Regions from separate parts of the Paenibacillus sonchi genome, predicted to be linked through region 1. Evidence: riboswitches for the same ligand, from Rfam matches in the RefSeq annotation. Region 1 holds a riboswitch; each other region holds the start of a gene.

Region 1 (3,281 bases):
CCAGATCGGCTGTATCGGACTGTTGAAGTCCGTAGATAAATTCGACCTCAGCTATGAGGTCAAATTCTCCACCTATGCCGTGCCGATGATTATCGGCGAGATTCAGCGTTTCCTCCGGGACGACGGCACCCTCAAGGTCAGCCGTTCCCTCAAGGAGATGGCCAACAGGGTCCGCAAAATGAAGGACGAAATGTCCAAAACGCTGGACCGGCTGCCGACCATCGGCGAAGTCGCGGAGGCGCTGGGGGTGACACCCGAAGAGATCGTGTTCGCCCAGGAGGCCAACAAGCCGCCGACTTCAATCCACGAGACCGTCTTCGAGAACGACGGCGATCCGATCACGCTGATCGACCAGATTGCCGACGAGACGCAGGAGCGCTGGTTCGACAAGCTCGCACTCAATGAGGCCATCGGGGCCTTGACCGAGCGCGAGCGCCTGATCGTCTACCTGCGCTACTACCGCGACCAGACCCAATCCGAAGTCGCCAGCCGCCTCGGCATCTCGCAGGTCCAGGTGTCGAGGCTGGAGAAGAAAATCCTCGCGAGCATCCGCGAGCAGATTGCGCAGTAGATTGGCTGGCAGGGTACAAGCAGGGAAGCAAGGCAAGCAGGGAAGTAAGGCGAGAGGGAAGCAAGGCGAGCAAGGAAGTAAGGCAAGAGGGGAGCAAGACGAGCGGGAAGTAAGGTAATAGGGAAGTAGGGCGAGCAAGGAAGTAAGGCAGAAGGCAGCGGAGGCAAGTAAGGAAAACAGTGTGTGGCCGGATTTTGCAAGTAAGTATGAGCAGTGAATGTGACGGGTGAAATAAACGTTTGGAGCAGGAAGCCGCCTTGGGAGAGGCGGCTTTTTGCGTGTGGTTTGGTGGGGCGCAGCAATGAATCGGACAGAGAGGAGAAAACAAAGCCAAACGGCTCGTACAGCAGAGGATCGAACTCTTCCAGCCTCCCCTGAAAAAAGGGGGGACTTCCCCTAATGGACCCAGATGCCGTTATCTGCTTGAAATCAGTTTTTGCTGGGCACTTACGGACCCAGATGACCCTATTTCATGCAAATCCACTATTGTGCTCCGGGAAATGCCAGCTTAGCGTCTCCTCTGTCCGTTAGCTTGAATAAAAAGACCGGATTGTTGAAATAACGGCGCTGGAGTCCGTAACGTCGTGGTTCCCTTTAGGTTCGAGTGTACAGCACCCATCTGATTATCTACAAGATGGATGGCGAGGAGTCCGTCAATCTAGCCTTCCGGGATGCTCTACTAGTTTCCATGCCTGATCCGCTCCATTAAAGGATTTCCTGTCCGTATCCCTGAAAAAGGAAAAAATAGAACATCTTAATTCGATAGGAATAAATTCCGATAATAAGAGTGTCCTCTACATCTAAAGTCTCATTTACATAAGCATACAAGGACAGAAAACCGAGTTTGGAACAAAGGCAAATCCGTACGAAAGTCGGAGACGCAAAGCCACGGGCCTACTTCATCCGGAAGGGATGTCAGGGCAGCCGGGCCGCTCAAGGCACTTGGTTTTTTGGCGTGCCTACAAATAGCGCTGGGGGAGAGAAGTGGATGAGGTTCGGAAGGAAAAGGAAGTTTACGCAGACGGTTACAGCTGTTTGCGCGGCGGTGATTTTGCTTGGGGGCTTGCCGGCAGTGGTCTGGGCATAAGGCAGGCTTCGGTTTCGGCTGCGGCGGCCAATCCGGGCAGAACGGACTATAGCGTATCGGGTGATCGGCTGATATGGCTGGAACCGGATGCAGACGGAGTTAAGCAGGTGCACGCGCTGAATCAGCGCAGTGGAGCAAATACGGTGCTTACGGCCGGTCCATCCGCCAAGGATGCGCCTTATGTGCATGGAGCGGTTGCGGTGTGGGCGGACAAGGGAAGTGAGCCGGGAGCTACGCTCCACTGGGATATCTACACTGCCGATCTGGAGACAGGCAAGAAGATGAAGCTCAACAAGCAGGCCGGCCAATACGGCAATCCGACAACTGACGGCGTAGGTGTGGTCTGGTATGAACGCAAAAATTACGGCAGCATGATCTATCATGATCTGGCCACAGGGGTTGAAGCGGATCTGGGCGAAGGCCGTTTCCCGGTGCTGGCCGGCGGAAATGTCGTCTACAAGAATGCCCGTGACGGGGGCCTCAGCCTGCTGGATGTGAGCAGTGGCGTAACCCGCGCACTGGTTAGCCTGGGTGGTGCGAATGCGGTGGACTGGTTTGTATTTAACGGCAGCCACGTGCTGTACAAGCAGAAAAACAGTGCCACAGGGAGCAAATATGTACTGCTGAACATCAAAGACCTGACGGCACAGCCAATGGATCTCACCGGGATGAAAGCCGGGGGAACTGAATATGCCTTTATGTCCATAGGTGAAGGACAAGCTGTGTTCCAGGAGGAGGTTGACGGTGCTGCCACTCTGAAGCAGGTAGACCTCACTACATATGCAGTAAAACCGCTGCCGATAGATGCCGGGGTGAAGCTGATCGGAATTAGCGGGAGCAAGCTGCTGTACAGCAAGAAAGATGATTACATAGAATCAGTTGATTTAAAAGAAACCCCTAACCCGACTCCTGGACCGGAAACGACTCCATCGCCAGGTGCAACCCCAAATCCAGGCCCAGACGCTGACCCGGGTCCGGCCCCGGGGACCAAGGTCCCTGTGACTATTGGAGCCAAAGACAGCCGGATTATTGGAAGTTCAGGCGGCATTTTGTCTGCAGTGAACGGTTGGGCACGGCTGGAGATTTCCGCAGGAACCTTCCCGGACAATACCAGCGTAAGCCTGGCCCAGGCTGAACTGGAAACGAAGGAAATGCTGGATGCAAGCGGCAAAAAGCTGCTCAAGGCTGGTTCCGCCTGGCAAGTACAAGCGGGCGCTCCATTCCTGATCCCGGCCAAGCTGGCAGTCCGGTATCCGCAGGAGGAGCCTTGGACGTCAAAGCGGGAGAAGCTTGGAATCTACAGCTACAATCCGGACAAAGGCATCTGGAGCTATATCGGCGGGGTGACTGCGGCGGAGGACGGTTTTGTTCAGGCTAAAATATCAGCCTCTGGACTGTACGCGGTCATGCTGCGCGAGGCACAATTCACGGATATGTCAGGCCACTGGGCACAGCAAGCTGTGGAGGTGCTGGCGGCAAGAGGCATCGTGAACGGGATGAACGGAACTGTATACGCGCCAAAAGCCATCCTGACCCGGGCTGAATTCACCAAGCTGCTGACAGCAGCTCTTGGACTGCAGCCGGTGCAGACGGATAAGCCAACCTTCCGTGATGTTTCCGCTG
Region 2 (3,281 bases), 3.0 Mb from region 1:
CTGTCAGTTCGGGGAATGTTGTAGCCGAGTATACCGGTGTCACCGTTCCTTATATAGGATATGCCATGAATTTTGCCGCCTCCAAAGCCGGCAGTGTGGTCCTGATGATTGTGCCCGGACTGCTGCTCCTGCTCTATGCACTCTACAGCTCTTGGAAGGCGCTGACCGCCCTTGAGAAAAAAACACCGCGCTCCCCCAAACGCCGCCGGGAACTGACATACAGTCCTGAACAGATTGTCCGCTTCCGCCTACGAAACGGAAGATACAATAATTCATTTATCAACAGCTACACAAATCAGAGGAGGAATTCGAATATGGGTATCAAAAAAACATTGGGTCTTGGCATCGCATCGGCAGCACTCGGTTTGTCCTTGATTGGCGGAGGGACCTTCGCATACTTTAGTGATACTGCAACAAGTACGGCTACCTTCGCAGCAGGCACACTGGATCTGAACTCCGATCCTTCCGTAATCGTGGATATCCAAAACCTGAAACCGGGCGACACCGTAACCAAAACTTTTAAGCTTAAAAATGACGGAACCTTAGATATCGGCTCGATTCTGCTGAAAACCACCACTGAGGTTACAGATACCCTCGGCGACAACAACGGTGTCGATCTCAGCAAATTCATCAAGGTTAAATTTCTGAAGAACAACGATAAAGGAACGATTCTCTCACCGGAAGTTGTGGTGTATGAAACTACACTGGACGCCCTGAAGGGTCAAACCCCGGATCTGGTCAACAATACCGGATGGGATCAAATTCTCACTGAAGCTGACGGCATCAAAGCACAGAGCAGCGACAGCTTTACGGTCAAGTTCGAATTCGTGGATACTGGCGAAGCACAAAACTATTTCCAAAAGGATAAGCTGAAGCTGACCTGGAATTTCGAAGCCAAACAAGGCCCCAAAAAGGATTACTAATTCATAGCGGACTGCATTTTCTGAAGCAGCCTATCCTGATTCCGGATCCGGAAGCAGATTAGGCTGTTTTCCCTTGTACCAATGATTTTTGTCCGTTGTAAGGAAATTTGTTATACTGACAAGTGGAAACGGCTCTGCGTCTTACGGGCGGCACCCGTTTCGGCGAGAAATATGAGGATGATTATTGGCGTTAACCGTAAAATCCTTATATTTTAACAAAAAGTACGGAGGGGCGTTGTAATCGTGCCGGATAATATGGGAAGTCGCATCCACCATCTCCGTCTGGAAAAAGGCTGGTCCTTATCCGAACTGGCGGACAAGGCTGATGTTGCGAAATCATACTTAAGCAATGTAGAAAGAAATATCCAATCCAACCCCTCAATCCAATTTATCGAAAAAATCGCTGACGCGCTCCAGGTTTCCATCCACAGTCTGCTCTATGGCGAACCTTCGGATGCTGATGAATCCTCCCTGGACGGCGAATGGTTCCGGCTTGTTCAGGAAGCCATGGCCTCAGGTATAAGCAAGAGGGAATTCAAAGAGTTTCTCGATTACCAAAAATGGCGGCTGGAGCAGAAGGATCAATAATGGCGGTCGTCCGCAGGCTCCAGCGATACAGAAAAGGGCACAGCTTATGATTGCTGTGCCCTTTTCTGTATGTATTTCCATCATAATAAACGCCTCTACATCGCCTGCAATGCTGTTTTTTCGTTTAAAAACCGGCGGATTTCATCCGCCTCGATCCCTGCCTTCTTGGCCGACATCAGCAAATACACCCATTCTAAATCCAGATCACCCGTCAGCAGTTCTCCGTCATTCCCCTGGTTGGACTTATCCAAGAATATCTCCTCCTAGAAATTATGCGTCCCCAGGCAGTCCGGCCGTCGTAGTAGCTGCAGCATCTCTACAGTAGACCCGAGACTTTGTGTCCCTGCCTTTCGGCAGGTTTACCCTTTACTGGACCCTTTACATGAAAGGATCTGGTTAGAAACCATGAAACCGTTATCCGCAATAACATTATACAAGATCTTACACGAAAAGTGTGTCGTTATTTGGAAAATTTTTTATGCTAAGTAGTGCAAAAGAATAGCTTTTTTTGCTAACCTTTGTCCAAAAAATATGTCTTAAGGAGCTGTTGATGAACATTTCCGGTTTATACATAGGTCATTGTTACTGGTTGAACCGGCTGCAAATCCTGATTCTGCAACCAATATCCGTTCTTCATCATTTCCGGACTGAATCATGCCGTTTTGCGAACGGATTCCCCGAAAGTATGAATTGATTACACGTCTTGAAAGTAGCACAATAAGATGTGAAATGAAACCGTAAACATCGCAGCTCCACTGGGCGCTCAAGCCACATGCGGCCACGTGGAGTTCATCCGTTAGGAGGATGTATTCATGGCAGTTAAAGAGCCCTATAACGAATCCATTTGGAGTAAGTATCACGGCCCCAATCTGGGCTATATTCAAGAGAAATATGAGCAATTCGTTAAAGATCCCTCTTCAGTAGAACATCATTACCGTGATCTATTTACTGTTTCCGGCCCTCCTCCGCTTGCTCCGGATGCCGTACCGGCCCCGCAGCCGGCTCTTTCGGGAGGCACCGAGTGGCTGAGAAAGGCCGTAAGAGCTTCCAAGCTAATCGCCAATATTCGTATATATGGCCATATGGCCGCCAATATTGATCCGCTTGAGCAGGGGAATAACCCTATGGCGAAATGGCTGGATTATGAAACCTATGATCTCACCCGCGAGGACCTGATCGCTATGCCCGCCTCGCTGATCTGGGAGAATGCGCCGGCGGATGTTCATACCGCCTGGGACGCGGTTCACCGGATGCTCCGGGCTTATACGCAGACTATCGCCTACGAATTCGGGCATGTGCACGACGAACAGGAGCTGCGCTGGCTGAACAGCCAGGCAGAGTCCACAAGCTCTCCGGCCCCTCTGAATAATGCCGAGCGCAAGGAGCTGCTGAACCGCCTGATCCAGGTAGAGCAGTTCGAGACCTTCCTGCATAAAACCTTTGTCGGCCAAAAACGCTTCAGCCTGGAAGGCAATGATGCGCTGGTGCCTATGCTGGACGAGATTGTCCGTGCCGCCGCACATGATGGTGCGGAACATATCCTGATGGGTATGGCCCACCGCGGACGCCTGAATGTGCTGGCTCATATTCTCGGAAAGCCCTACGATATTATTTTCTCGGAATTTCATCATTCTCCCAACAAGGAGCTGTTCCCTTCCGAAGGCTCCATGGGCATTAACTACGGCTGGACGGGTGACGTGAAATACCATCTGGGCGCAGACCGTGCCGTGCGCGAAGGCGAGACTGTCCGCACCCGCATTACACTGGCGA
Region 3 (3,281 bases), 3.1 Mb from region 1:
AGATTACTGTAGTGTCTGGCGTCGGCGTTGCTGTTGATGGCGCCGGTGTTACTTCGCTTGTAGGTGTTGGTGCTGTACTCGGCGTCGGCGTCGCTGATGCAGTGGCGCTCGGTAACGCGCTAGACGTCGGTGTCCGTGTTACGACTGCTGTCGGCGTCGGCGTTACGACTGCTGTTGGCGTTGGTGTTACGACTGCTGTCGGCGTCGGTGTTACGACTGCTGTCGGCGTCGGTGTTACGACTGCTGTCGGCGTTGGTGTTACGACTGCTGTCGGCGTTGGTGTTACGACTGCTGTCGGCGTCGGCGTTACGACTGCTGTTGGCGTTGGTGTTACGACTGCTGTCGGCGTCGGCGTTACGACTGCTGTTGGCGTTGGCGTTACGACTGCTGTTGGCGTCGGCGTTACGACTGCTGTCGGTGTCGCCGTTGCGCTCGGCGTTGGTGTCGCCGTCGCACTCGGCGTTGGCGTCACCGTTGCACTCGGCGTCAGTGTCGCCGTTGCGCTCGGCGTTGGCACCGCCGTTGCGCTCGGCGTCGGTGTCGCCGTTGCGCTCGGCGTCGGCGTCGGCGTTGCAGGCGGTTCGGAGCCTTCATACGGATAGTGGTGCATCTGCACATAACCGCTGAACGCTTTTGCGATCAGTGTGCCATGAAGCTCTGCATGATCATAAAAGACACTGGCATGAGGAGCCAATATCGTGCCCTCGATTGTCGTGTTCCCGATATTCACAGAAGCAGCCTCATAGAAATTGAACAGGACCTTGCGGGGTTTGCCTCCCCAGAATTGAAAATTGGGAATCTTCACAGCGCTTCCGCCCACATTAATAATGACGGTGGCATCACCTGCTATGTTGAACTGCAGCCCGTTGGCGTCAGCCAAATCAGCAGCGGCCAGATGAATGACATTATAGGCATCCGGAGCGTTAATAGTGATTTTTCCATATTCTTTTACAAAAGGCTGTGTCTGCGTCAATGCGGCCAATTCATCCGAACGCCGGGCCAAAAACTGTTCCTCGGCCGCAAAATCAATCGGCGTCCCTTGGCGGGGAGTCTCCTTGAGATCCGCCCGTATGCTGGTTATAGTGCCTCCGTATACAGCTGCTCCGTATATAGTTCCGTCTGTTAGAGTGAGATTTTTGCCGGCAACCAGCACATCCCCGCCGGGCGCATCCTTGGAAACACCGTACCCCTGCAACGTAATATTTCCTTCAGCCGCGAGCCTTCCATGAATCTGATCGTAAGATTGCGTGAAATCTCCAAAAATAAATGCGTTAAAATTGCCGGCAACACCCAGGACAGGGGTAGGGATATACGGCATATTTCCCGCAGCTTTAACATTCCATCCCCAGGTAACCGTGCTGCTCAATGCCAGTACCCCTGTCAGAATCAGAGCTGCTGCTTTCTGTGATCTTTTTTTCAATCGCCTTGCACCTCCTAGTAACTTATTCTATGATTTTGCGGAAAAACTATAACAACAAAAAGACCGCCACGAAGGGTCAGCTTCACGGCGGCCGGACGATCATAGCCCTGGTCGGGCATTAGATTCCTGACTTTGCGTCCCGTCCTTTCGGACGGTTTGCGTTTATACATGAGAAATATAGATTAAGTGAAACTTATGTAGTCTATGACATTTGTTACTTTTGAACTAATTTCAGTTTAGCCTCTTCCTTGCCCGATTGTCAATCTATTCCTTAACTATTTTTTCAAGTTACGGTTGCCTGGAACATGGATAAACCCGCTATTCATAAGGCTTTACAGCCTTCCTGTCCAGAAGGAAATCTCCCTGCAGAATGGTTTTCTCCTTTTTTACAGCATCAGATCCTGTATTTAATTGCAATTTTTAATATTAAAATCTAGTATATTCGAACTATAATTTCAAATCTTATCCAGAATCTTTATTCCTAGCTATAGCTACTCCTTAAGGAGCAAGAACGTTCCTTCGAATCAGGACCGCACAACAAAAAACCGCCCCGGAATCAACCGGCAGCAGTTCTTCATCCATCTCTATGTAATGCTATATACGCTCCCGTAACCAGACACTGCGGATATAGCGAATTGGGATTTACAGCAGCTGAACCCAGCCAATCATGGACACCCACAACGGAATACTCAAAAACAACCCGAATGCCAGCCCGCGGCGGAGACTTCCTTCATGACTCATCATAATTCTCCTTTTGAGGTGCTTTATTTTTGTTACGTTTCAATCTTTGATATTTCAATTTTAATATAAAATAATTTTTATTATTTTATTGTGAAAAATATCACATAAAATCACCTTTTTTTATAAATACCAGTGATTATTTTATCCACCCCATGCTGCGCCAGGATCAGCCAGACAAAATAAAACGGGCCTCACCATGGGAGCTGGCAAGACCCTGCAAGCTATTTATAAACACCGGGGAGTGTTTGGTACATTCAATATATATCCTTAACCTGAAAACAAGCTGATACCTGCATAAAAATTACATTAAAAGCTTCCAGTAACCCAGCGTGCCGAAAAAAACGACCAGGGCCACGGGAAGTATAATTTTCCTGCTTACCTTATCCTCAAACGAAAAATACAAACACAGCATACAAAGCCACGCAATAAGGAGACTTCCCATTTCCTATGCATACGCCCTTTCTTATACATCCTGATGATCGCGCGGGACAGTGGCAGCACCAAACATCCTATAAGAAGATTACCCGCGAGTCAGCCGGTTCATACCCAATCATGGCTTGGGCCGCTAATTATTTTTTCTTGTTCCGCCAAAAGGTTATGCAGTCCCGGCAGGTCACTGCTCCCCCTCCAGCACAGGGTACTCCCAGAAGCTCAGCCTGCCTTTCGCCGGTATGGGCCGGGCAAGCGCCGTCACATCCTCCAGCTTCCAGGCATAGCGTCCTGGCGCATAATCGCCGAAAACCAGCTCATTGCCGCCGGGCCAGCCCTCAACTGCATCCGCCTGCGTTACCTCATGGCAATCGGCCAGACGGCTTATGGCGATGATGGCTCCCCGGGGGAGATTGTCCACAGTGAAGCCATGCCGCGCCAAGGCCGACTTGAAAGGCTCCTGCCCGCAGGCAGTGGTGTCGATCCCCATTCCGGCATGAATCGCCAGTTCACCGCGATAAGCCGTTTGCCAGGAACGGGTCTCGAACTGTTTTTCCCCAAGCGCAATTAATGTGGCCCAGGGCTGCCGGATGGTCAGACATTTCATCTCCGCCTTTTCTCCTCTCTGAACAGCAAAAAACGCAGCCGCCGAACATCCGGAAAGCTGCGCCGCTTATAGTTATCGGGATGC

The links. Region 1 has a riboswitch for cyclic di-GMP ahead of JI735_RS30805 (S-layer homology domain-containing protein). Riboswitches for the same ligand answer to the same signal wherever they lie in the genome.
Region 2: it holds a riboswitch for cyclic di-GMP, as region 1 does, so the genes downstream of both, JI735_RS10940 (anti-repressor SinI family protein) here and JI735_RS30805 (S-layer homology domain-containing protein) in region 1, are expected to answer to the same signal.
Region 3: it holds a riboswitch for cyclic di-GMP, as region 1 does, so the genes downstream of both, JI735_RS11470 (choice-of-anchor A family protein) here and JI735_RS30805 (S-layer homology domain-containing protein) in region 1, are expected to answer to the same signal.

What each region holds. Positions count from the first base shown of each region.
Region 1 is NZ_CP068595.1:6,842,928-6,846,208, reverse strand. It holds gene sigF (RNA polymerase sporulation sigma factor SigF) at 1-571, shown strand, start outside; cyclic di-GMP riboswitch class I at 1,416-1,508, shown strand; gene JI735_RS30805 (S-layer homology domain-containing protein) at 1,556-3,281, shown strand, end outside.
Region 2 is NZ_CP068595.1:2,369,072-2,372,352, reverse strand. It holds partial or broken gene JI735_RS37275 (signal peptidase I) at 1-134, shown strand, start outside; gene JI735_RS10950 (TasA family protein) at 315-923, shown strand; gene JI735_RS10945 (helix-turn-helix domain-containing protein) at 1,179-1,511, shown strand; gene JI735_RS10940 (anti-repressor SinI family protein) at 1,607-1,762, opposite strand; cyclic di-GMP riboswitch class I at 1,792-1,885, opposite strand; gene JI735_RS10935 (2-oxoglutarate dehydrogenase E1 component) at 2,324-3,281, shown strand, end outside.
Region 3 is NZ_CP068595.1:2,496,802-2,500,082, reverse strand. It holds gene JI735_RS11470 (choice-of-anchor A family protein) at 1-1,420, opposite strand, end outside; cyclic di-GMP riboswitch class I at 1,504-1,591, opposite strand; gene JI735_RS11465 (ASCH domain-containing protein) at 2,775-3,197, opposite strand.